2 regions of the Micromonospora sp. DT43 genome follow, and region 1 is predicted to be linked to the other one. Evidence: riboswitches for the same ligand, from Rfam matches in the RefSeq annotation. Region 1 holds a riboswitch; the other holds the start of a gene.
What was found. Region 1 has a riboswitch for S-adenosylmethionine ahead of ACLQ26_RS12845 (aminotransferase class V-fold PLP-dependent enzyme). Riboswitches for the same ligand answer to the same signal wherever they lie in the genome.
Positions count from the first base shown of each region.

Region 2: another riboswitch for S-adenosylmethionine. It lies ahead of ACLQ26_RS06120 (ABC transporter substrate-binding protein); the one in region 1 lies ahead of ACLQ26_RS12845 (aminotransferase class V-fold PLP-dependent enzyme).

Region 1 is NZ_JBNCKR010000004.1:276,825-287,868, forward strand. Features, by position in the region: gene ACLQ26_RS12810 (S8 family serine peptidase) at 1-1,392, opposite strand, end outside; gene ACLQ26_RS12815 (glycerol-3-phosphate dehydrogenase/oxidase) at 1,576-3,390, shown strand; gene ACLQ26_RS12820 (hypothetical protein) at 3,480-4,016, shown strand; gene ACLQ26_RS12825 (FAD-binding oxidoreductase) at 4,023-5,423, opposite strand; gene ACLQ26_RS12830 (DUF4031 domain-containing protein) at 5,480-5,764, shown strand; gene ACLQ26_RS12835 (HD domain-containing protein) at 5,736-6,410, opposite strand; gene ACLQ26_RS12840 (FUSC family protein) at 6,529-7,731, shown strand; gene ACLQ26_RS12845 (aminotransferase class V-fold PLP-dependent enzyme) at 7,760-9,028, opposite strand; SAM riboswitch class IV at 9,075-9,195, opposite strand; gene ACLQ26_RS12850 (PrsW family intramembrane metalloprotease) at 9,219-10,700, shown strand; gene ACLQ26_RS12855 (hypothetical protein) at 10,717-10,884, opposite strand; gene ACLQ26_RS12860 (GroES family chaperonin) at 10,987-11,044, opposite strand, start outside.
Region 2 is NZ_JBNCKR010000002.1:440,117-451,160, reverse strand. Features, by position in the region: gene ACLQ26_RS06135 (hypothetical protein) at 1-560, shown strand, start outside; gene ACLQ26_RS06130 (amino acid ABC transporter ATP-binding protein) at 570-1,316, opposite strand; gene ACLQ26_RS06125 (amino acid ABC transporter permease) at 1,313-2,092, opposite strand; gene ACLQ26_RS06120 (ABC transporter substrate-binding protein) at 2,132-2,974, opposite strand; SAM riboswitch class IV at 3,286-3,397, opposite strand; gene ACLQ26_RS06115 (amino acid transporter) at 3,483-5,423, opposite strand; gene corA (magnesium/cobalt transporter CorA) at 5,649-6,776, shown strand; gene ACLQ26_RS06105 (hypothetical protein) at 6,793-6,978, opposite strand; gene ACLQ26_RS06100 (MFS transporter) at 7,209-8,432, shown strand; gene ACLQ26_RS06095 (2'-5' RNA ligase family protein) at 8,653-9,168, opposite strand; gene ACLQ26_RS06090 (mycothiol transferase) at 9,248-9,757, shown strand; gene ACLQ26_RS06085 (SCP2 sterol-binding domain-containing protein) at 9,842-10,231, shown strand; gene ACLQ26_RS06080 (glycogen debranching N-terminal domain-containing protein) at 10,228-11,044, shown strand, end outside.

The DNA of each region.
Region 1 (11,044 bases):
CCTCCCCGCCGTGCGGCGCAGGTCGGTCTGGCTGCGCTCGGCGGTGGTCACCAGTCGTCGGTAGACCTCCGCCGCCCGGGCGTCCCGGCCGGCCTGCCCGGGGGCGCCGGCCGGGATGCCGGTCAGGTCGGCCTGCTCGCGCAGCACCACGAGCAGCCGCTCCCCGTACAGGCCGGGTTGCCCGGGCCCGACGTCGACAACACCCACAGTCACCAGCAGGACCGCCGCCGCCAGCGCCGCTGTCCGCCGACTCGGCGTACGCGCCGCCGGCCGGGCCAGCAGCACCGCGTACCCGATGGCGACCACTACCGCGACGGCGAGGCCGGCGCCGGCGGCGGCCGCCACCCAGAACGGGACGTCCCGGGTGCCGATCAGCAGGAGCGTGATCTCCTCCGGGTCGGTGAAGGCCAGCGGTCCCAGCGCGGCCAGGCCCACCAGCCAGCCGGTCGCCGTCCGGCCGGCCCGTGCGGCATCGGCCGGGTCGGCCGTGGGCCGCCAGGCTGCGGCCCACAGCGCGGCGAGCGCGAAGCCCGTCGGTGGCAGGGTCAGCAGGGCGGGCAACTGCGCGCCCGACTGGCCGGTGCCGGCCGCGAGGAGCAGCAGTGCCACCCCGGCGACCAGGCCCCCGACCAGGACCAGCCGGGCCGGTCGGGGCGGTCGGCCGACCGCGAACCTGGCCCAGAAGGTGACGTCCAACAGCGTCGCGGCCAGCACCCCGAGCGCGGCCGCCGCCAGCAGCGCGAGAGTTGTCTCCAGGAGCCCGCCGAGCGCGCCCAGCCAGACCCACGGCAGCAGCAGCGCCAGACCGGCGGCGATCGCGAGCAGCGGTACCGGCCCGGGCCGGAGCGATCCACGCCGGCCCCCGACCGGCCCGGGGAACTCGACGGCCTGGGCTCGGGCGACGTCGCGGTTCAGGGCCGCGCCGCCGGCCCGCGAGGCGGTCGCGTCGGGCGCGGTGAAGACGTCCGGCCCGGACGATCGTCGCGCCGACCAGGCCACGGTGAGCGCGCTGAGCAACGCGGCGGCGGCCAGCCCGGCGAGGTACGCCTCGTGGTGCACCGGCGGCAGAGCGCGCAGCACTGTGAGCACCCCGAGGACGAGTGCCCCGCTCAGCCAGACCCGCCCGACGGCCCGGACCGTTGTCGACCGGGGCAGTACGGCAAGTAGCAGCGCGGGCGTGCCCACCAACACGATGACTGTCAGGCCGAGCACCGGCCAGAGCCAGCCGACCCGGTCCCGTCCGAAGCCCAGCAGCACCTGGTCGGTGACCCAGCCGCCGGTCTGGGTGGCCGCGGTGACCGGGACCGTCCAGCAGCCCACCAGCACGGCGGCGACCACCGACCATGGGGAGTTGCGGTCGCCGAGGCCGGGTCGCGCAGGTTGACCGTGCATCCGAGAACCTTACGACCACCTCGAGCAGTCTCGAATCGAAGAACGGCGCGGATCTTGGACCGTTTCCGTTCGGCGCGAACGGAAACTGTCAAAGATCTGAGAGCGCAGCCGTGGGGCGGGGCGCGGCGGCGAATGTCGACACGCTCGCCCGGCGGTTACGGTGGATGGGTGCGTGACCCCAACATCTCCCGATCCGTCGCCGGGCAGCTCTCGCCGGTCCGCCGTACGGCCGACCTGCGCCGACTCCGCGCCGAGCGCTTCGACGTGCTGGTCATCGGGGGTGGGGTGACAGGTGCGGGCGCCGCCCTGGACGCGGCGTCCCGGGGCCTGAAGGTGGCCCTGGTCGAGGCGCGCGATCTCGCCTCGGGCACGTCGAGCCGATCCAGCAAGCTCATCCATGGCGGGTTGCGCTACCTGGAGCAGTTGGAGTTCCACCTGGTCCACGAGGCGTTGACCGAGCGGGGCCTGCTGGCGACCCGGCTCGCGCCGCACCTGGTCCGCCCGGTGCCGTTCCTGGTGCCGCTGCCGGCCGGCCGGGGCCTGCGGGACCTGCCCGCCCGGATCTTCCGCCGCTCGTACTACGGGGCGGGCGTGGCGGCGTACGACGCCTTCGCCGGTCTCTTCGGCGGTGGCCGGGGCATGCCGCTGCACCGGCACCTGACCCGGGAGGGGGCGCGGCGGATCTTCCCGAGCCTGCGGGCCGACGCCCTGGCCGGGGCGATCCGCTACTACGACGGGCAGGTCGACGACGCCCGGCTGGTCGTCACCCTCGCCCGCACCGCGGCCAGCCTCGGCGCCACGGTGGTGAGCAGTGCCCGCGCCGTCGGGCTGATCCGGCAGGCGCGGGAGGTGACAGGCGTCCGGGTGCGCGACCTGGAGGCACCGGCTGGCTCCCCGGACGCCGAGTTCGAGGTGCACGCCCGCACCGTCATCGCGGCCACCGGCGTGTGGAGCGACGACATGTCCCGGATGCTCAACGACGTGGGTCTGCGGCCCGGCGTCCGGGTGCGCGCCTCGAAGGGGGTGCACCTGGTGGTGCCCCGCTCGGCGATCACCGGCGAGACGGGGCTCATCCTGCGGACGGCCAGCTCGGTGCTCTTCGTCATCCCGTGGGGCGGGCACTGGATCATCGGCACGACGGACACCGACTGGCGACTGGACCGGTCCCACCCGGCGGCCTCGGCCCGCGATATCGACTACCTGTTGCAGCAGGTGAACACCGTGCTGGACCGGCCGCTGACCACCGCCGACATCGAGGGTGTCTACGCCGGGTTGCGCCCGCTGCTGGCCGGCGAGGCCGACTCCACCTCGAAGCTCTCCCGTGAGCACGCGGTGTTCGAGCCGATGCTCGGGCTGCTGCTGGTCGCCGGCGGCAAGTACACGACGTACCGGGTGATGGCGTCCGACGTGGTCGACAGGGCCGTACGCCGGTTGGGTGGCGGCCGCGCGTCGCGTACCGCCGATCTGCCGCTGCTCGGCGCCGACGGCTACCCGGCGATGTGGCGGGACCGGGCCGACCTGGCCCGCCGACACGGCGTGCCGGTGGGCGTGGTGGAGCACCTGCTGGAGCGGTACGGCACCCTCGCGCTCGACCTGCTGGCGCTCATCGACGCCGATCCGCTGCTGGCGTCGCCGCTGGCCGGCGCTCCGGAGTACCTGGCGGCGGAGGTCACCTACGCGGCGCGGGCCGAGGGCGCGCTGCACCTGGAGGACGTGCTGACCCGACGGACCCGGATCTCGTTCGAGACCAGCCACCGTGGCCTGGAGTCGGCCGAGCACACCGCCGAGCTGATGGGTGGGGTGCTCGGGTGGGACGCGGCGAGGAGCGCCCGCGAGGTCGAGCACTACCGCGCACGGGTGGAGGCGGAGCGGCAGTCCCAGCTGATGCCGGACGACGCGGGGGCGGACGCGGCCCGGCTCGGCGCGCCGGACGTACGGGGTTACGCGGCGGACCGCGGTGACGACGACCAGGCTGAGCTGCGCCCGACGGCGAGATGACCGAAAAGCGACGTTACCGAGTGGTAACTATAGATACCGGCCCGGATGGTGGTTTCTAACGCTACCTACGGTGGGGTAGGTTTCCGCGCGTGCTGTACCGCGCGCGCCCCCGTCTGGTCACACCCCTTCTCGCCGTGGTGCTCGCCGCCGCCCTGGCCGGGTGCTCCCTGTTCGGCCGCGATGACGCCGACACGCCCGTCGCCCCACCGCCGGCCGGCTCGGCAGCCGGGGGATCGACACCCGAGATCCCGACGACGGTCGCCAAGGGCCAGGTCAGCCTCATCCAACGGCTCGGTGCCGACGCCCCGCTGCGGACGTTGAGCGTCGAGCGGGACGGCTCCTGGCAGTGCCTCGACTGTGCCGGCGACGGGGTCACCTCCCGGGGCCGGCTGGCTCCGGAGCAGACCGAACGCCTCCAGGTGCTGCTCGCCGACCCCCGGCTCACCGAGGAGACCGACCAGGTCCGGCGGTACCGGACGACCTGCATCGACGCGCTGACGTCCAGCCTGCTCACCTCGTCCGGGCTGGTCACCTCGCAGGACTGCCCGGGTGAGGAACGCCCGACGGTGGCGGGGGAGATCCTGCTGCTGCTCACCCAGGCCACCCCGGCCGAGGTCAAGGGCTGACCCCGATCAGAGCACCTTGCCGGGGTTGAGCAGGCCGGCCGGGTCCAGCGCCGCCTTGATGGCCTGGTGCACGCGTACGCCGACCGGGCCGATCTCCCGCGCCAGCCAGTCCCGTTTGAGCAGCCCCACGCCGTGCTCGCCGGTGCAGGTGCCGCCCAGGTCCAGGCCGAGACGCATGATCTCGTCGAACGCCCGCCGGCCCCGCTCCACGCTGGCCGGGTCGGCCCTGTCGACGACGATGTTCGGGTGCATGTTGCCGTCCCCGGCGTGGCCCACCACGCCGATCGGCACGTCGCAGTCCGCCGCGATCCGGGCCACCCCGTCCAGCAGTGCGGCGAGCGCGCCCCGAGGCACCGCCACGTCGTCGATCACCAGGCCGCCGCTGCCGTCCGGGTGGGTGTCGGCGGCGAACTTCTCCATCGCCGGATGGGCGAGCCGGCGAGCCTGCAACAACGCCGCCGCCTCCACCGCGTCGGTGGCCGCGTAGACCTCCTCGGCGCCGGCCGCCTCGCACACCTCGGCCAGGGCGGCCAGGTCCTCGCCGGCCCGGCTGCCGGTGTCGGCGGCGGCCAGCAACAGGGCCTGTGCGTCGGTCCGCAGCCCCATCGGCTGGTACGCCTCGATCGCCCGCAGGTGGGTCTGGTCCAGCAGTTCCAGCAGGCTGGGCGTGAGGCCCCGCGCGGCGATCTGGGCCACCGCAGCGCCGGCCGCCGCAGTGGAGCCGAAGACCGCCACCAGGGTCAGCGAGTCGGCCGGGGCGGGCCGCAGCGCCACCGTCACCTCGGTGATCACGCCGAGGGTGCCCTCCGAGCCGACGAAGAGTCGCGTCAGGTCGTAGCCGGCCACCCCCTTGGCGGTCCGCCGCCCGGTGCGCAGCACCTCGCCGGAGGCGAGCACCACCTCCAGGCCGAGCACGTACTCGGTGGTCACGCCGTACTTCACGCAGCACATGCCGCCGGCGTTGGTGGCCACGTTGCCGCCGATCGTGGACGAATCCCAGGAGCCGGGATCCGGCGGGTACCAGAGGCCCTTTCTGGCGACCGCCGCGGCGAGCGCGGCGTTGACCACGCCGGGCTGGACCACCGCGATCCGGCTCACCGGGTCGATCTCCCGGATCTCGTCCATCGCGACGGTGCTGAGCACCACCGCGCCGTCCACCGCGTTCGCCGCGCCGGCCAGCCCGGTCCGCGCGCCCTGCGGCACCAGCGGTACGCCGTGCCGCGCCGCCGCCCGCACCACCGCCACCACCTGCTCGGTGGTACGCGGGCGGGTCACCACGAGGGGTACGCCGGCGGCGCAGAGGTCGGCCTCGTCGCGCTGGTGCACGCGCAGCAGGTCCGGGTCGGTGAGCACGGCGTTCTCGCCCAGGGCGGCGCGCAGGTCGTCGAGGAGTCCGGTGGGGGCCATGCCGCCGAGGCTAGGTCGCCGACCACCGATCATCAACGCGGGCTAGCTTGGGCACCATGCTCTACCTGGACCGGCCAGCCTGGCCGTGGCGCGGTCGACTCTGGTCGCACCTGATCAGCGACGTCTCCTACGCCGAGTTGCACGCCTTCGCCGAGGCGCTTGGCGCACCCCGGCGCGGCTTCGACCGGGACCACTACGACATCCCGGCCGACCGGTTCGCGGCGGCGGTGTGGCTCGGAGCCCGGGTGGTGCCGAGCCGGGAACTGGTCCGGTTGCTCCGGGACGCCGGACTGCGTCGACCGAAGCACCTGGTCAACCCGGGATCGTCGGCGGCCCGGTGAGTGCGGCCAGCTCACGGCGCAGGTTGTCCCGGGCCGGCTGCTCCCACCTGGCGGCCAGCGGCGGCAGCCGGAACAGCGCGGGCAACGCCAGCAGCCCGGTGAGCACGGCAGCCCGTCCGGTCCGGAAGGCCGGCTCGGGCACGTGCGCGTACTCCCGCCTGATCGCCGCCGCGTAGCGGTCGTAGGCGGGCGGCGGCCCGGCCAGCACGGCGAGGTCCGCGTCGCAGAGCAGGGCGCCGTCGGCGTCGCCGGGCGCCACCGCGTGCCCGGCGGTGAGCAGGACGAGCCGGCGCACCTCGGCCACCGCCGTCGCCGGCACCCCGAGCCCGGTGAGCAGGCGTCCGGCCAGCGCGGCGCTGTCCCGTTCGTTGGTGTCGCCCGGGGCGTGGGGATCGTAGATCGCGTCGTGACACCAGGCGGCCAACCGGACCAGGTCCGGCCTGTCGGCCAGTGCGGCATGCCGGTCCACCACGTCGAGGACGACGCTCAGGTGCGCCACCGTGTGGTACTGCCGGTGTGGCTCCCGCCACCGGGCGAGCAGTTCCTCCCCGGCTCGGGTGCAGCGCTCGTCGGGTTTCGCCCCGGCACCGCGGGCCGTCGCCCGCCACCGGTCCAGCAGATCGGCCACCGCCCGAGTCTGCCGCATGCGGGCACCACGCGGGCGGGAGGATTCAGCGCGCCCGCCACGGGTAGTCGCGCCCATGGCGGTGGCCCGGGACAGAAAACCTCCGGTGGTGCGTCGTGCCCCGTTGCGCGAAGGTCTGGTGGACGTCGACGGGGCGCGCATCGCGGAGGCCACCGAGCAGCTGCGGCACCGTGGCCGTGCCACCCTGCACGACCGGCTGCACCGGGTACGGATGGCGGGTGGGCTGGCAGTTCAGGCCGGGTTGGCGGCCGGGTTGGCGTACCTCATCTCGCACAAGGTGCTGGGTAACCCGCAGCCGGTCTTCGCGCCGATCTCCGCGGTGGGCACGTTGGCCGCGTCGGTCGGGCAGCGGTTCCGCCGCACCATGGAGCTGATCATCGGCGTGGGCGTCGGGGTGGCCGTCGGCGACTTCCTCATCTACCTGCTCGGCACCGGCGCGTGGCAGCTCGGGCTGGTGGTCACTGTGGCGATCCTGCTCACCATCTTCGCCGGTGCGAGCGTCGCCATCGTCATCCAGGCGGCGGCCACGGCGGTGCTGATCGTGACGTTGAGCCCGTCCACCCAGAACCTGGAGATCCCCCGCTTCGTCGACGCCTTCCTCGGCGGTGGCGTCGCGTTGCTCGTGACGGCGGTGCTGCTGCCACTGAATCCGCTCCGGGTGATCAACCGGGCCGCGCGACCGGCGCTGGATCTGCTCGCCGCCCAGCTCGACGCCACCGCCGACGGGCTGCGCGGCCGGGACCGGGCCGCCATCCAACGGGCGCTGGAGCGGTTGCGCAACAACAAGGACGAGCTGGCCACCCTGTCCGAGGCGATCGAGGGCGCGAAGGAGACGGCGACCCTGTCGCCGGCCCGCTGGCACCGCCGGGGCGAGCTGATCCACTACGCGGAGGCAGCCGACCCGATCGACCGCGCGATGCGCAACAGCGGCACGCTGATCCGCCGGTCCGTCACCCTGATCGAGGACGACGAGCCGGTACCGGACACGATGCCGGACTCGATCGGTCACCTCGCCGAGTCGGTCCGCCTGCTCAAACACGAGTTCGCGGCCGGCGAGGAGCCGCAGAAGGCGCGGGAGCGGTCGCTGCGGGCCGTCAGTGAGGCCGGCCGGGCGTACGGGGCCGGGGTCGGCTTCTCCGGCAGTGTCGTGATCGCCCAGATCCGGACCACGGCGAGTGACCTGCTGGTGGCCTCCGGCGTCGAGCAGGAGGAGGCGAACCGGTGGATCCGGACGTCCTTCGGGGAGCAGGAGCGGCCGGTCGGCGAACCGGCCGAGCCGGGCGAGGCGCCGAAACCACCCACCGCCCCGCCCGTCGGCTGAGCGCGGACGGTCAGGCCCAGCCCACAGCTCAGCCCAGTTCGGCGAGCGCGGCGAGCAGCCGGTCGACCTGGGCGGCGGTGCTGCCCAGACCGATGCTGGCGCGCAACGCGGTCGGCGGAAGATCCCGCCGGCCGGTACGCCCGCCAGCCTCGCCGAGCAGCCGCCGGGCCAGCGGGTGGGCGCAGAACAGCCCATCCCGTACGCCGATCCGGTGCTCCGTGGCCAGCCGGGCGGCCACCGCGGCGGAGTCCCAGCCGGCCACCACGAACGAGACGATGCCGACCCGGGGCGCGTCGGGGCCGAAGGTGCGCAGCTCCACCACGTGCGGCAGGGCGGCGAGGCCGGCGCGCAGCCGGGCCAGCAACGCCTGCTCGCGGGCGGCCAGCGCGACCCGGTCGGCGTCGGCCAGCGCCGCGCACACCGCCGCCAGCGCCACCGCGCCCAGCAGGTTCGGGGTGCCACCCTCGTGTCGGGCCGGGCCGCTCGCCCAGGTCACGTCGTGGGTGGCCGGCCCGACGTGGCTGGTGGCGCCGCCACCGGCCAGGTACGGCGTGGCGGCGTCCAGCCAGTCCGCGCGGCCGATGAGCACACCAGCGCCGAACGGGGCGTACAGCTTGTGGCCGGAGACGGCCAGGTAGTCCACGTCGAGCGTGTGCATGTCGACGGGCGCGTGCGGGGCGAGTTGCGCGGCGTCGAGTGCGATCCGCGCGCCGTGCCGGTGGGCCACCCGGGCCAGCTCGGCGATCGGCCACAGCTCGCCTGTCACGTTGCTGGCCCCGGTCACCGCGACGAGCACCGGCAGCGCGGGATTGCTGTCGCGGCGCAGTTCGGTGAGGGCGGCGGCGAGAGCGCGTACCGCCCCGGCGGGGTCGGCGGGCACCGGCAGGCGCACCGAGCCGCGTGGCCAGGGCAGCAGGTTGGCGTGGTGCTCGCCCGCGAAGGTGACGACTGCCGTGCCGGCGGGCAGCGACCGGGCCAGCAGGTTGAGGGCGTCGGTGGTGTTCCGCGTGAAGATCACGTGGTCGTCGGCGCGGGCACCGAAGAAGTCGCCGACCGTCTGCCGGGCCCGCTCGTAGGCAAGCGTGCAGCGCCGCGACAGCGCTCCCGCGCCACGGTGCACGCTGGCGTACCAGGGGAGCAGTTCGGTCACCGCGTCGGCCGCGGCCCGCGCGCACGGCGCGGTGGCCGCGTAGTCGAGGTTGATCTCGCCGGGTACGCCGAGCACGTCGAGCGCGCCCGACGGTGCGGACGCGACGGTGGGCAGGGCGGGCAGCGAGGGTACGAGGGTGACGGACACGCCGGAACCTCCGGGGTCAGGGACCCCGGGTGTGGTGTCGGGACGGGGTCCGCGCTTGCCCAGCATGCCGATCGGGCTGGGCCCGGTCATCACCCGGGGCACCCCACCGCGAACTCGACGAGGGTTGCCGGCCAGCAAGCCGGGGCTGAACGCTGGCACTCGTGACCTGCCCGCAGCATAGCGGCTGTGGATGCGACCGGACCAGCCGGCGGGGGATGGCTACGCTGACCGCATGGCCGACACCCCGCCCGGTGCACCCCTGCCGTCGTCGCCGCCCGCGCCCGCCGATCCGGCTGTCGTCGCGGCGCCCCGGATGCCGCCGCGCCGACTGAACTGGCTGCGGTTCCTGGTGCTGGCCGGGGTGGTGCTGCTCATCGCCTCGTGCGCGGTCTTCATGGTCTTCACGCTCGGCCACTCGCTCGGTGTGCAGGCCCTGCTGGTCGGGGTGGTCGCTGCGATCCTGCCAGTGCCGGTGCTGATCGCCTGCTTCCTGTGGCTCGACCGCTACGAGCCGGAACCGCTGAAGTACCTGATCTTCTGCTTCGCCTGGGGCGCGTTCGTCGCCACCGCCGCCTCCCTCAACGTGAACGAGTTCGCCGCCGGGCGGTTCGCCGACTGGGGGCTGCCGTCCGCGCTCACCGGGGTGCTGGTGGCGCCGTTCATCGAGGAGCTGACCAAGGCCCTCGGCCCGATCCTGCTGCTGGTGTTCAGGCGTCGGGAGTGGTCCGGGATCACCGACGGTCTGGTCTACTGCGGGCTCTCCGCGGTCGGTTTCGCCATGGTGGAGAACATCCTCTACCTGGGCGGGTACGGCTACGCGACAGGCGCCGACAGGTACGGCCCGGCGACCGGCGCCCAGCAGGTGATCGCCATCTTCATCGTGCGGATCCTCCTGTTCGGGTTCGCCCATCCGCTCTTCACCTCGATGACGGGTGTGGGGCTCGGTGTCGCCTCACGGTCGGCCGACCGGCGGGTCCGCGTGCTCGCCCCCATCGCCGGCCTGCTGCTGGCGATGATGCTGCACGGCACGTGGAACCTGCTGCCGACGTTGACCCAGGCCACCGGCGAAGCGGTGATCATGCTGTACGGCTTCCTCGGCCTGATGGTGCCCGTGTTCTTCGGCACGGTCGGGCTGGCGCTGTGGCTGCGCGCCTGGGAGGGGCGGCTCACCGAGCGGACACTGCCCGACTACGTGCGTGCCGGCTGGTTGAGCCCGCCCGAGGTGGCCGCGCTGAGCAGCCTCGGCCGCCGGCACGCGGCCCGCAGCTGGGCACGCCGGGTCGCCGGCGACGCGGGGGTACGGGCGATGCGCGGATATCAGCTCGCCGCGACGCGGCTGGCCCTGCTGCGCGACGGGACGCTGCGTGGTCTGGACCGTAAGCCGGCCGACCGGGAGCGGGCGGTCGCCGAGGAACGGCAACTGCTGGAGGCGATCACCGCGCACCGGTCGTTCTTCGTGGGGCGTGACCCGCAGGCGCCGGTAGGCGTCTGGGACGGTAGTCAATACCACCTGCGCTTCCCGGACGGTACGTCTCGGCCGGTCGCCGCGCCCGACGAGCCGGTGGTGCCGATTCCGGTGGTGCTGGCCCCGCCGCCGCCCCCCGTGGGTTACGCGCCGCCCGGCTGGCCCGGCCTGCGCCCCGCGGCGCCCTGGCCGCCCGGCCACTCCTGACGGCGGTCGGCGGTGCTCAGGTCATCAGGGTGGTGAGGAAGTCGCCGAGGCCCTGGAACATCGCCATCAGCGCCGCCCCGATCGCCTTGAACATCTGCGCGGCGCCGTCCGGCCGGAACGCCACGAAGTAGATCAGGAACGCGACGCTTCCCCAGGTGAGCAGCTTCTTCACGAATACCGGCATCGTCCCTCCCCAGGGCCACGGTCGCCGGCTGGCTTCCCGCGCCACGGGCTGGCAAACGGCGCGACGGCGCCCGCCGAGTGTGTCGGAGCCGGGGGAGGTGGGTCAGAGATAGAGGCCTGTGGAGTCGTTGTCGACCCGTTCGGCGGCCACGGCGTGCACG
Region 2 (11,044 bases), on a different contig from region 1:
GCGCCGCGCCCCACGGTGCTGGCCCGCTGCCCTACCAGCAGCGGGCCTGCCTGCTGCCCGAGCCGGCCTCGGGAACGCACCGCATGCCGACGTACGCCGGCGCGGTGGACCTGACCGCCGCGGCGCCGGTGCGTACGCTGCGCCTGCCGACGCCCCGCCGGCCGCTGAGCACCACCGGCAGGGGGGTGCTGCTGCTCTACGAGGCCCGGCACGCCATGGGCCGGCACGTGGCGAGCGCGCCGGTGCGTGACAGCGCGTACTGGGACTCCGAGGCGGCCCTGAACGTCTTCGAGTTCACCCTGCTGGAACGGGTCGCCGGGCGGCACTACCAGGAGGCGGTGGCCGCCTACGTCCAGGCGCTGCGCCGCGAGGGCGACCTGCTCACCCGCCCGCACAAGGTGCTCGACAGGCGCCGGCGCAAGGCGCTGTCGCTGGCGTTCGGCGGGCTGGACGACGAGGAGTTGCACCTGTGGGCGTCGGTCGCGTACCGGAACGCCATCCTGGAGCTGCTCGGCGACCTGAAGGCGTTCGCCGGGCACCTGCGCCGCCAGGCGGGCTGAGCGCCCGTCTCAGAGCACCTGGGCGAGGAAGCGGCGGAGCCGGGGATGCTCGGCCCCCTCGAAGATCCTGTCCGGCGGGCCGGCCTCCAGCACCACACCCCGGTCCATGAAGGCGACGGTGTCGGCGACGTGCCGGGCGAAGCCCATCTCGTGGGTGACCACCACCATCGTCATTCCGGCGGCGGACAGGTCGGCCATCACCCCGAGCACCCCCTTGACGAGCTCCGGGTCGAGCGCCGAGGTGGCCTCGTCGAAGAGCATCACCTCGGGCCGCAACGCCAGCGCCCGGGCGATCGCCACCCGCTGCTGCTGACCACCGGAGAGCTGCGCCGGCCGGGCGTCGGCCTTGTTGGCGAGTCCCACCAGCTCCAACTGGGCGCGGGCGACCGCCGTCGCCTCGTCCTCGCCGAGTTTGCGCAGCCGACGCAGCGCCAGGGTGACGTTGCGCAGCACGCTCATGTGCGGAAAGAGGTTGAACTGCTGGAAGACCATGCCGATCCGCTGGCGCAGCGCGTCCGGGTCGTCGCGCAGGACGCTGCGTCCGTCCAGCAGCACGTCGCCCCGGTCGGGCTCGATGAGCCGGTTGAGCGTACGCAGCAGAGTTGACTTGCCCGACCCGGACGGCCCGATGACGCAGGCGGTCGCGCCGCGCGCCACTGTGAGATCGACGCCGCGCAGCACGCGGTTCGGCCCGAAGGCGAGGTGGACGTCGCGGGCCTGGAGGCTTACCGAGGTGGTGGTCGCGAGGGTGGTCATCCCCGATCTCCTTCCGGTGCCCCGGTCAGTGCCGGAGCGTCGTCGTCCTCGTCCTCGTCGGCCGCGGTGGCCGGCCGGCCGTGCCGCAGTCGCCTGTCGATCCCGTTCACGACGTGCGTCAGCGGGACGGTCAACGCCAGGTAGAACAGTCCCGCCAGCAGCAACGCGGACTCGTTGCCGGTGGTGGCCGCGTAGTCCTGCCCGATGCGGAACAGCTCCCGCTGGCTGGCCACCAGGCCGAGGAAGTAGACCAGGCTGGAGTCCTTGATCAGCGCGATGAGCTGGTTGACCCAGGCGGGCAGCACCCGCCGGATGCCCTGCGGGATGATCACCAGCCGCATCGCCTCGGCCCAGGAGAAGCCGAGGGCCCGCGCGCCCTCCAACTGGGCGGCCTCCACGGACTGGATGCCGGAGCGGAAGATCTCCCCGATGTACGCCGCCGCGATCAGCGACAGCGCGAGGATGCCCAGCGGGTACGGGTCCGGCCCCCAGACCCGCATACCGAAGGGTGCCAGCCCGACGCCGATCAGCAGGATCGTCGCCGCGGCCGGCAGCCCCCGGAACACGTCGGTGTAGACGCGGGCCGGCCAGCGCAGCCACCGACTGCGGGAGATGCCGGCCACGGCCAGCAGCAGGCCGAACACCGTGCCGAGCAGGGCGGCGGAGACGGCCAGGATCAGCGTGTTGGGCAGCCCGACGGTAAGCATCTCGGGCAGCGCCTCGCGCATCGCGTCGGCGTCGAAGAAGGTTTCCCACAGGGTGCTCAACGGATCCATCGGTCGCCTCTCCTACCGCCCCGCTCGCTCGTCACCGGTTCAGGAAGCAGCTGACGCCGACGGCACAGCTGACGCCGTGCCGCTGCCTGGCTTGAAGTCCGCCGGGATCGGCCGGCCCGGGTAGTACTGGGCCTGCAACCGGCTCCAGGTGCCGTCGGCGATGACCTCGTCGAGGCCCTTGTTCAGTGCCTCGCGCAGCTTGTCGCTGCCCCTGGCCACGGCGTACGCGGTCGGTGCGGGGCTGAGCTGCTTGGCCGCAACGGTGATCTTGCCGTTGCTGTCGGCTGCCGACTTCTCGCCGATCTCCGCCGGTGCGATCCACGCGTCGGCGGTGCCCGCCTTGAGCTGGTTGATCGCGCCGTTGTAGTCCGGCACCCGCACCGGGTCGAGCTGCTTGCCGGTGGCGTAGTCGTCCTGGACGGTGCCCTGCACCACCACGACGCGCTTGCCGGCGAGCTGGTCGAACCCGGTGATCGGCGAACCCGCCGGCACGTCCAGCCCGAAGTAGCCGAAGTCGTACCCGTTGCCGAAGTCGACTGTCTTCTTGCGCGCCTCGGTGATGGTGATCGAGGAGCTGCCCACGTCGAACTTGTGGTTGTTGACCTGGGAGAGCAGCGCGGAGAAGTCGGTGCCGACGAACTCGACAGTGAGGCCGAGCTTGCCGGCGACGGCGGTCAGCAGGTCGTTGTCGAAGCCGGTGAACTTACCGTCCTTGAGGTACACGTTCGGCGGAGCGTCGGTGAGCGTGCCGGCGCGCAGCACGCCCGCCTGCGCAAGGCCGTACGGGTTGCCGGCGGCGCCGGACGAGTCGCCGCCACCGCAAGCGGTCACCCCGGCGGCCGCCAGAACGGCGCCCGCGCCCAAGGCAACGAAGCGGCTCAAACCAAAGGAAAGTCGCACAGGTGTCTCCAAAAGGGTGCGTCGACCCGGTCGATCATGAAGTTATTGCCGCGACACGCCGGTCGGGCGGGCAACAACTTCATGATCGACAGCGGGGTGGGTGGGCGTGGTGCGCCCGGGGAGGGAGGGGAGGGGGAGGGCTAGCGTGTCAGGCGGCGGTACACGCCGCGCTGCACATTCGCATCAGGTCCACGTGCCGTCGCCGGGTCAGGGTCGGCGTGAGCCGACCGGCCGGTGGGGTGGGACTGAGGATGCGCATACGGTCTCCCGGGTCTGGTGCTGACCTGGGTGCCAGGCCACGCTTGCACCGACGTCGTGCCGGTGCCTGGTCTTCACCCGGGGCACCCCACCGCGGAGGAGGGTTGCCGGCCAGCGAGCCGGGGCTTCGCGCTGGCACTCATGACCTGCGCCGAGGCTAGCAGCCCCGCCCGGTGGACCGTCCAGCCGTTATGACCACGCTCACCCGTCACGCGACGGTTCGACGGGCAGGTCAACCGGCGTGCACGTGCGGCCGGCGGCGCGGGTCGGGCTCGTGCCGTCGCAGGATCTCCCGGGTGACCGAGGCGATCGCGCCCTGCCCGAACGCCAGGTAGCGAAGGATGTTGCGACCCGGGCCACCCTCGCTCCACTCGAAGTAGATGTGCGGGCGCCGCCGGCTCCGGTCGCGGATCTCCAGCAGCAGGGCGGCGAGCGCGGTGGGCACCGAGGAGCCGGTCAGGCTGAGCACCGGGAAGCTGTCGTGCGCCACGCTGCCGCGCACCAGCAAATCGGTCTCGAAGTCCGACGGGTCGCTGACGTGGACCTCGACGAAGATGACGTCACCGTCGTCGGGGAAGTCGTTGTCCGCCATGGTCTGGGCCAGCTTGGCGCGGTACTCGGCCGGGTCGCGGCGCTGCGGCTCGTGCGCGATGAGGCGGATCCGACGGGTGGCGCGTTCGTCGATCATCCGGGCGGCGACCGGGTCCAGCTCGACGTGGTCGACCCGCAGCTCGTAGGCCCGCATGATCCGGGACAGCACCGACACCAGGATCATCCCGCCGATGAAACAGGCGGCGATCTTGACGCCGTCGGGGCGTTCCACGACGTTCGCCACCGTGGTGTAGACGAAGATCAGAGCGATGGCGCCGAACGCCCACGTCCGCCCCCGCTGCCGCCGACGCCGCGCCGCGAGGGTCACGGCCGTCGCCGCCGAGGTGATCAACACCAGAACCCCTGTGGCGTACGCGCCACCCTGCGCGTCCACGCTCGCGGAGAAGACCACCGTGATCAGGAACGCCACAGCGGTGAAGACCAGCACCAGCGGCCGGACCGCCCGCGCCCAGGCAGGCGCCATGCCGTAGCGCGGCAGATACCGGGGTACGAGATTGAGCAACCCGGCCATCGCCGACGCGCCCGCGAACCACAGGATCGCGATCGTGGACAGGTCGTAGACGGTGCCGAACACCCCGCCGAGGTGCTGGTGCGCCAGGTACGCCAGCGCCCGGCCGTTCGCCGGACCGCCGGGCTGGAACGCCTCCGGCGGGATCAGCACCGTGGTGGTCACACTGCTGGTGATCAGGAAGACGCTCATCGTCGCGGCGGCAGTGGTGAGCAACCGCCGCGCGCCCCGGATCCGGCCCAACGGCCGGTCCTCCGAGTCCTGGCGATCCCCCCGGATGTGCGGCATCACGGCCACCCCGGTCTCGAAACCGGACAGGCCCAACGCCAGCTTCGGGAACACCAGCAGGGACAGCCCGACCACCAGCAGGGGATCGCCGTGCCCGGTGCGCAGCGCGGTGGTCCAGTCCCCGACCGCGCTCGGGTGGGTCACCACCCGCCACAGCGCGTCGGCGATCACCACCGCGTTCAACGCCAGGTAGACCGCGACCAGGACGACCGCGATCCCGATGGCCTCGCCGAATCCCTTGAGGAACACCGCGCCCAACAGCGCCACCAGCAGCAGCGTGAGGGCCACCTCGTGCCCCTTGAGACCGCTCGGCCAGAACGGGTTCTCGTCGATGTGGGCCGTCGCGTCCGCCGCCGAGAGGGTGATGGTGATGATGAAGTCGGTGGCCGCGAAGCCGAGCAGCACCAACACGAACAGCTTGCCCGGCCAGTAACTCAGCAGGCGTACGAGCATCGCGATCGAGCCCTCACCGTGCGGGCTCTCCACCGCCACCCGCCGGTACACCGGCAGTGCGCCCAGCAGCGTCACCAGCACCAGCACCAGCGTCGCCACCGGCGACAGCGCCCCGGCGGCGAGCGCCGCGATGCCCGGCTGGTAGCCCAGCGTCGAGAAGTAGTCGACACCGGTCAGGCACATCACCTTCCACCACGGGTGGTGCCGATCCGCCGGCGGGCGGCCGTGAGGGCCGGGATGCCGCGCGGCCTGCTCCGTACCGCCGTCGAGCAGCCAACCGCGCAGCCGCCCGGCGCGCCTGTTGCCCTGCACCGGCGCTTCCCCCGTCCTCCGCCCATGGTCACCGCGAGTATCCGCCCGGCCTCACGCGCCCGTCCCGGGTACGCCGAACCCGCCCGTCGCGGGTCGGCGAGGCGGGCGTGTCGGCGGGTTTCGGTGCCGGGGCAGGGGGGATGCAGCGCCCCCGGCGCCCCCGCGCCGAACCGTCGGTAGGGCCGGGAGGCCACCGGAGGGGATGCCACCGGAAGGGAGCGGGTCATGGTCGGCGGCCGTCGCTTCCGCCCGGGTGGTGGCTTCGGCCGCCAGCTCGACGAGCACGAGACCCGCGTCGGCGTGCCACCACCGCCGGCGCCGCCCCCGCCCGCCGGGGGCATGGTGGACAGTGCCGTCTACATCCGGGGACACCGGTTCGCCTCGCCGGCCGGCCTCGCCGAGACGTACTCCTGCCTGCAGGAGCAGGACGACGCGATGGCCTGGATCGGGTTGTACCGACCCGACATCGACCAGATCTCCTCGCTGGCGCGCGAGTTCCGCCTGCACGACCTGGCGGTGGAGGACGCGATCAACGCCCACCAGCGACCCAAGCTGGAGCGGTACGGGCACACGCTCTTCGTGGTGCTGCGTGCCGCCCGCTACGACGACCTGCGGGAGGAGGTCGAGTTCTCCGAACTGCACCTGTTCATCGGGCCCGGCTTCGTGGTGACGGTCCGCCACGGCGAGGTCCCCGACCTGGCCGCGGTCCGGCGGCGCATGGAGGCCGATGCGCCGATGCTCGCCCGGGGCCCCGAGGCGGTCCTGTACGCGATCCTCGACCAGGTCGTCGACGGGTACGCGCCGGTGGTCGCCGGGCTGGAGAACGACATCGACGAGATCGAGACCCAGGTCTTCGGCGGCGACCCGAACGCCAGCCGGCGCATCTACGGGCTCAGCCGGGAGGTCATCGAGTTCCAGCGGGCGGCCCGCCCACTGCTGGCCATGCTCGACGCCTTGGCCAGCGGCGCCGGCAGCTACGGCACCGACGAGGAGCTGCGCCGCTACCTGCGCGACGTGACCGACCATCTCACCCAGGTGGTGGAGCGGGTGGACGGCTTCCGGCACCTGCTGCAGAACATCCTCACCGTCAACGCGACCCTCGTCTCGCAGCAGCAGAACGAGGAGATGCGCAGCCTGACCGCTGCCAGCTACGCGCAGAACGAGGAGCTGAAGAAGGTCTCCTCGTGGGCCGCGATCCTGTTCGCCCCGACCCTCATCGGCACCGTGTACGGGATGAACTTCGTCCACATGCCGGAGCTGAACTGGCGTTTCGGCTACCTGTTCGCGCTGCTGCTAATGCTGCTGGTCTGCGGCACCCTCTACCTGGTCTTCAAGCGGCGCGGCTGGCTCTAGGAGCGGGTCGCGAGGCTCACTCGATGCCGCGCAGGATGTGCCGTTCGTCCTCGCTGTCGTCGTCGCCCGCGGCGATGCGGCCGAGCAGCACGGCGGCGGCCCAGATGGTCAGGGGGGTGGCCGCTCCGGTCATCCCGCCGCCGGTCCGGTCGTGGTTGGTCTGGCTCCGCTCCGTGCGCGGTGGCCTGCGCTGAGCCTGCATGGGCCCTGCCTCTCCTCGTCGAAGCCGCCGCGGGCGGCGCGGTGTGCGCCCGCGCCCCCGGCCGGGCGACCCGCTCGCGTGGGTCGCCACCGGTACGGCATCCACGTCGAACCATCCCACGCCCGGCCACATCCGCACCCCCTGTTTTCGGTTTCCCGACTGTCGCCTGCCAAACCGGACATTTCGCATCGATGTTGCCTCGGACCTGTCGACTGGGTAGCGAGGTACGGGTGAGTGAAGCTCTTGACACGGCCGCACCCGCCGTTCCCGGACGCCGGGCGTTGCCCCACTACCTCGTCGCGGCGACGCTCGCCCGGGGTGCGGACGCCGGTGCCGCGGTGGGGGTGGTCCTGTTGGCCACCCTGCCGGAGGTCGGCGCCGGTCGTCCGGCGCTGCTGGGCGGTTTGCTGGCCACCTGCCTGACCGCACCGCATCTGCTGGGGCCGTTGCTCGCCCGTCCGCTGGACCGGGCACGGGACGGGCGGGGCCTGCTGGCCGCCGCCTTCGCCACGTACGCCGGGGCTGTCGCGCTGGCCGCCCTGCTGCTCGGCCGGGTGCCGGTCGGTGTGCCGGCCGCGCTGCTGATCGTGGCCGGGGCCTGCGGGCCGCTGCTGACGGGTGGACTGAGCAGCCGGCTGGCCGCGCTCCTCGCCCCGGACGAGCGGGCGCAGCGCCGGGGTCAGGGCTGGGACGCGGTGACGTACGGGGTGGGCGGCAGTGCCGGCCCGGCCCTCGTGGCAGTGCTCGCCGCCGTGGCCGGACCCCGGATTTCCCTGCTCGGGTTGGCGGCCGCCGCCCTGGTCGCGGCGGCCCTGGTGGGCACACTGCCGGCGCGTGTGCCCGGACGGCACGGGCCGGCGCGGACCGTGCCCGCCGCACGCGGCGGCCTGCGGGTGCTGCTCGGGCCCGGGCCGCTGCGCCGGGTCACCGGGGTCACCATGGTCGGCGCGCTCACCGGTGGGGCGATCTCGGTGCTCGCCGTCATGCTGGCGGCGGAACTCGGCCGGGAGGCGGCCTCCGGTGCGCTGCTCGCCGCCGCCTACGGGGGCGGAAACCTCGTCGCCGCGCTCCTGGTCACGGCGTTCCCTCTGACCGGAGAGCCGGAGCGGCTGACCTTGCGTTGGGCGGCGCTCGGCGCGGTGACTGTCGCGCTCTGCGCGGCAGTGCCGGGCTTCCCGGTGGCGGTTGCCGCGTTCGCGCTGGCCGGGGCGGCGACCGCGCCGCTCTTCGCGGCCACCCTGGCCGCCCGTTCGGTGTACGCGCCGGACGCCGTGCGGGCACGGGTGTTCGTGTCCACGGCGGCGCTGAAGGTGGCCGCCGCCTCGCTCGGCACCGGGCTGGCCGGGGTGCTCGCCCCGCTGGGTCCGCGCCTGTTGCTGGTCGCCGGGGCGTCGGTCACGCTCGCCGCGACGGCCGGGGCGACGGTCTCACGGCGGCGACGCGACGCGGCCTAGACGAGTAATTTCCAACCCTGGCTGGACGGTGGTGCAGCCGACGGTTACCGACGGTCACCTCCGTGCGGGCGGATGTGGTCGTGAGCGGTATACCTCAGAGTCATATTCATACCTCTGAGGTATACCGCTCAACAGCACATCGACACTGCGGGCGGCCACAGCGGATGGCCGGCGCCCTTCGCCGCAACCCCAGCCCCGTCTTCAGCCAGGACTCAGTGGTCTATGGCAGCGGGTGGGCGATGCCGCGGGCGTGGTCGGTGAGCGCCGCGCCGACCACTGTCGCCGACAGCGGCAGCACCTCCAGGCAGCGGCGCACCGCCGCGGCCATCAGCGTGTTCGGCACCCGCATGGACAGCGTGCAGTGCGGCACCCAACGCCCCGGCTGGTAGTGCCCGGCCAGGGTGACGCCGCCGGCGGCGAGCCGGCCGTGCACCAGCTGGTGGTGGGCCAGCAGCTCCGGTGTGGGCGCCGGACCGAGCCAGAGCACCCGTCCGACGAACTGCCCGACGTGTTGGAAGTCGAGCCGCAGTGGGGCTGCCACGACGGTTCCGCGCAGCGCCTCGGCGACCTGCTCGGGATCGAAGCGGGGCGCCACCGCGAGCGAGAGGTGCGGACGGTGGCGCTGCTCCAGCAGCGAGCGCATGCTCTGCACGCCCTCGGTCTCCAGCGCGTCCCACAGCACCCGGATCCGTCGGGTGGCATCCGGGTCCAGATACAGCTCCAGCGCCGCGACCACGTGATCACCGTAGCGGCCGAGGTTTGGCCGCCCGGATCCGGCGGTACCGTGCTGGGAAACAGACCAGGAGGCGTGCCCCGTGGACGTGAGTGACCTGCTGACCGAGACGTACGACCGACTGCCCGACCGCGTCCGGGCGGCGGTCGACGGCCTCACCCCGGAGCAGTTGCGCTGGGCGCCCGCCGAGGGTGCCAACCCGGTCGGGTGGCTGGTCTGGCACCTGACCCGTGTCCAGGACCACCACGTCGCCGACCTGCTCGAGACCGGGCAGGTCTGGGTGACCGGGGACTGGGCGGGGCGGTTCGGGCTCACCGCAGATCCGGACAACACGGGCTACGGCCACACGCCCGCCCAGGTCGCCGAGGTGCGGCCGGAGAGCGCGCAGGCGCTGATCGACTACTACGCGGCGGTTTCGGCGCGTACCGGATCGTTCCTGGCCGGGCTGCGACAAGCGGACCTGGACCGCGTCGTCGACGAGTCGTGGGACCCGCCTGTCACCCTCGGCGTGCGGCTGGTCAGCATCGCCGATGACGACCTGCAACACGCCGGGCAGGCCGCCTACGTGCGCGGCCTCGTCGACACCGACTGACCCGCGTCCCCCGGTTCACCCGGAACGGGTGAGTCCCGCTCACCCCGCGCCGGGTGATCCTGTCGGGATGCGGGAGGTGACCTGATGGGCACGACGGCGGCGCGGTTCCTGCAGGACCTCGACCCGGGCCGGCGCCCGGACCTGTCCCCGACGACCGCCGGGACGCTGCGCCTGGACATGCGCGGCGACGGCTGCACCGAGCACTGGTACCTGACCGTCGCCGACCAGCACGTGCGGGCGACCCGGTCGGCCGACGACGCCGACCTGCTGGTCCGCGCCGACCGGGCGGTCTTCGACAAGCTCGCCACCGGCCAGCTGCACCTCGCCGAGGCGCTGCTGCGCAACGAGCTGACCCTGCGCGGCGACATGGCGCTGCTGATGCTGCTGCGGCGGATCTTTCCCGGACCGGCCGGCGCCCGGCATCCCCGTGCGCTGGGCCGGGCGGCCCTGGCGGAACGGGAGCGGCCGCGATGAGGCAGGAGCAGGTGCATGTGATCGCCGGTAACGTGTTCGCGATCAGCGATGCCCAGGGCGACATGGAGGTCGATCCACAGGCGCCTGTCGGTCTCTTCTCGTTCGACACCCGCTTTCTGTCCCGGTGGGTGCTCAGCGTCGACGGGGAACGCCTCAACGCCCTCTCCCGCGACGACATGACGTACTTCGAGACCCGGTTCTTCCTGGTGCCGGGTGCGGCGAGTCACTACGTGGACGCCGACGTGTCGATCATCAGGCACCGCTCGGTGCACGACTGCCTGCACGAGCGGATCACCGTGCTGAACCACTCGGCGGAGCCCGCCGACTTCACGGTGCGGATGGACGTGGGCGCCGACTTCACCGACATCGCGGAGATCGCCGACGTCGCACAGCTCCGACCGCGCAACGTCCACGTCACGACCGAGACCCACCGCGCGGCGCTCGTGCTGCGCTACGAGCGGGAGCGGTTCGGCCGGGTCACCACGGTGCGCAGCACCGCCCCCGCCGAGGTCGACGGGGAGGGGCTCACGTTCCGGATCCGGGTTCCGGCCGAGGGGACGTGGGAGACCACCCTGCACGTCAGCATGACGATGCAGGGCGAGGGTGACCGGGACATGCGCGCCGAGATCGAGTCGCACCAGCAGATCGTGCGCGCCGGAATAGGTGACGACCTGACCGCGTGGCTGAGCCGGGCCCCGCAGCTGGTGGCCGAACGGGACGGCCTGGAGGAGACGTACCAGGGAGCTCTGGCCGCCCTGGCGGCGCTGCGGTACCAACCGCTCGCGTACACCGACCGGGTGCCGGTCGGCGGCC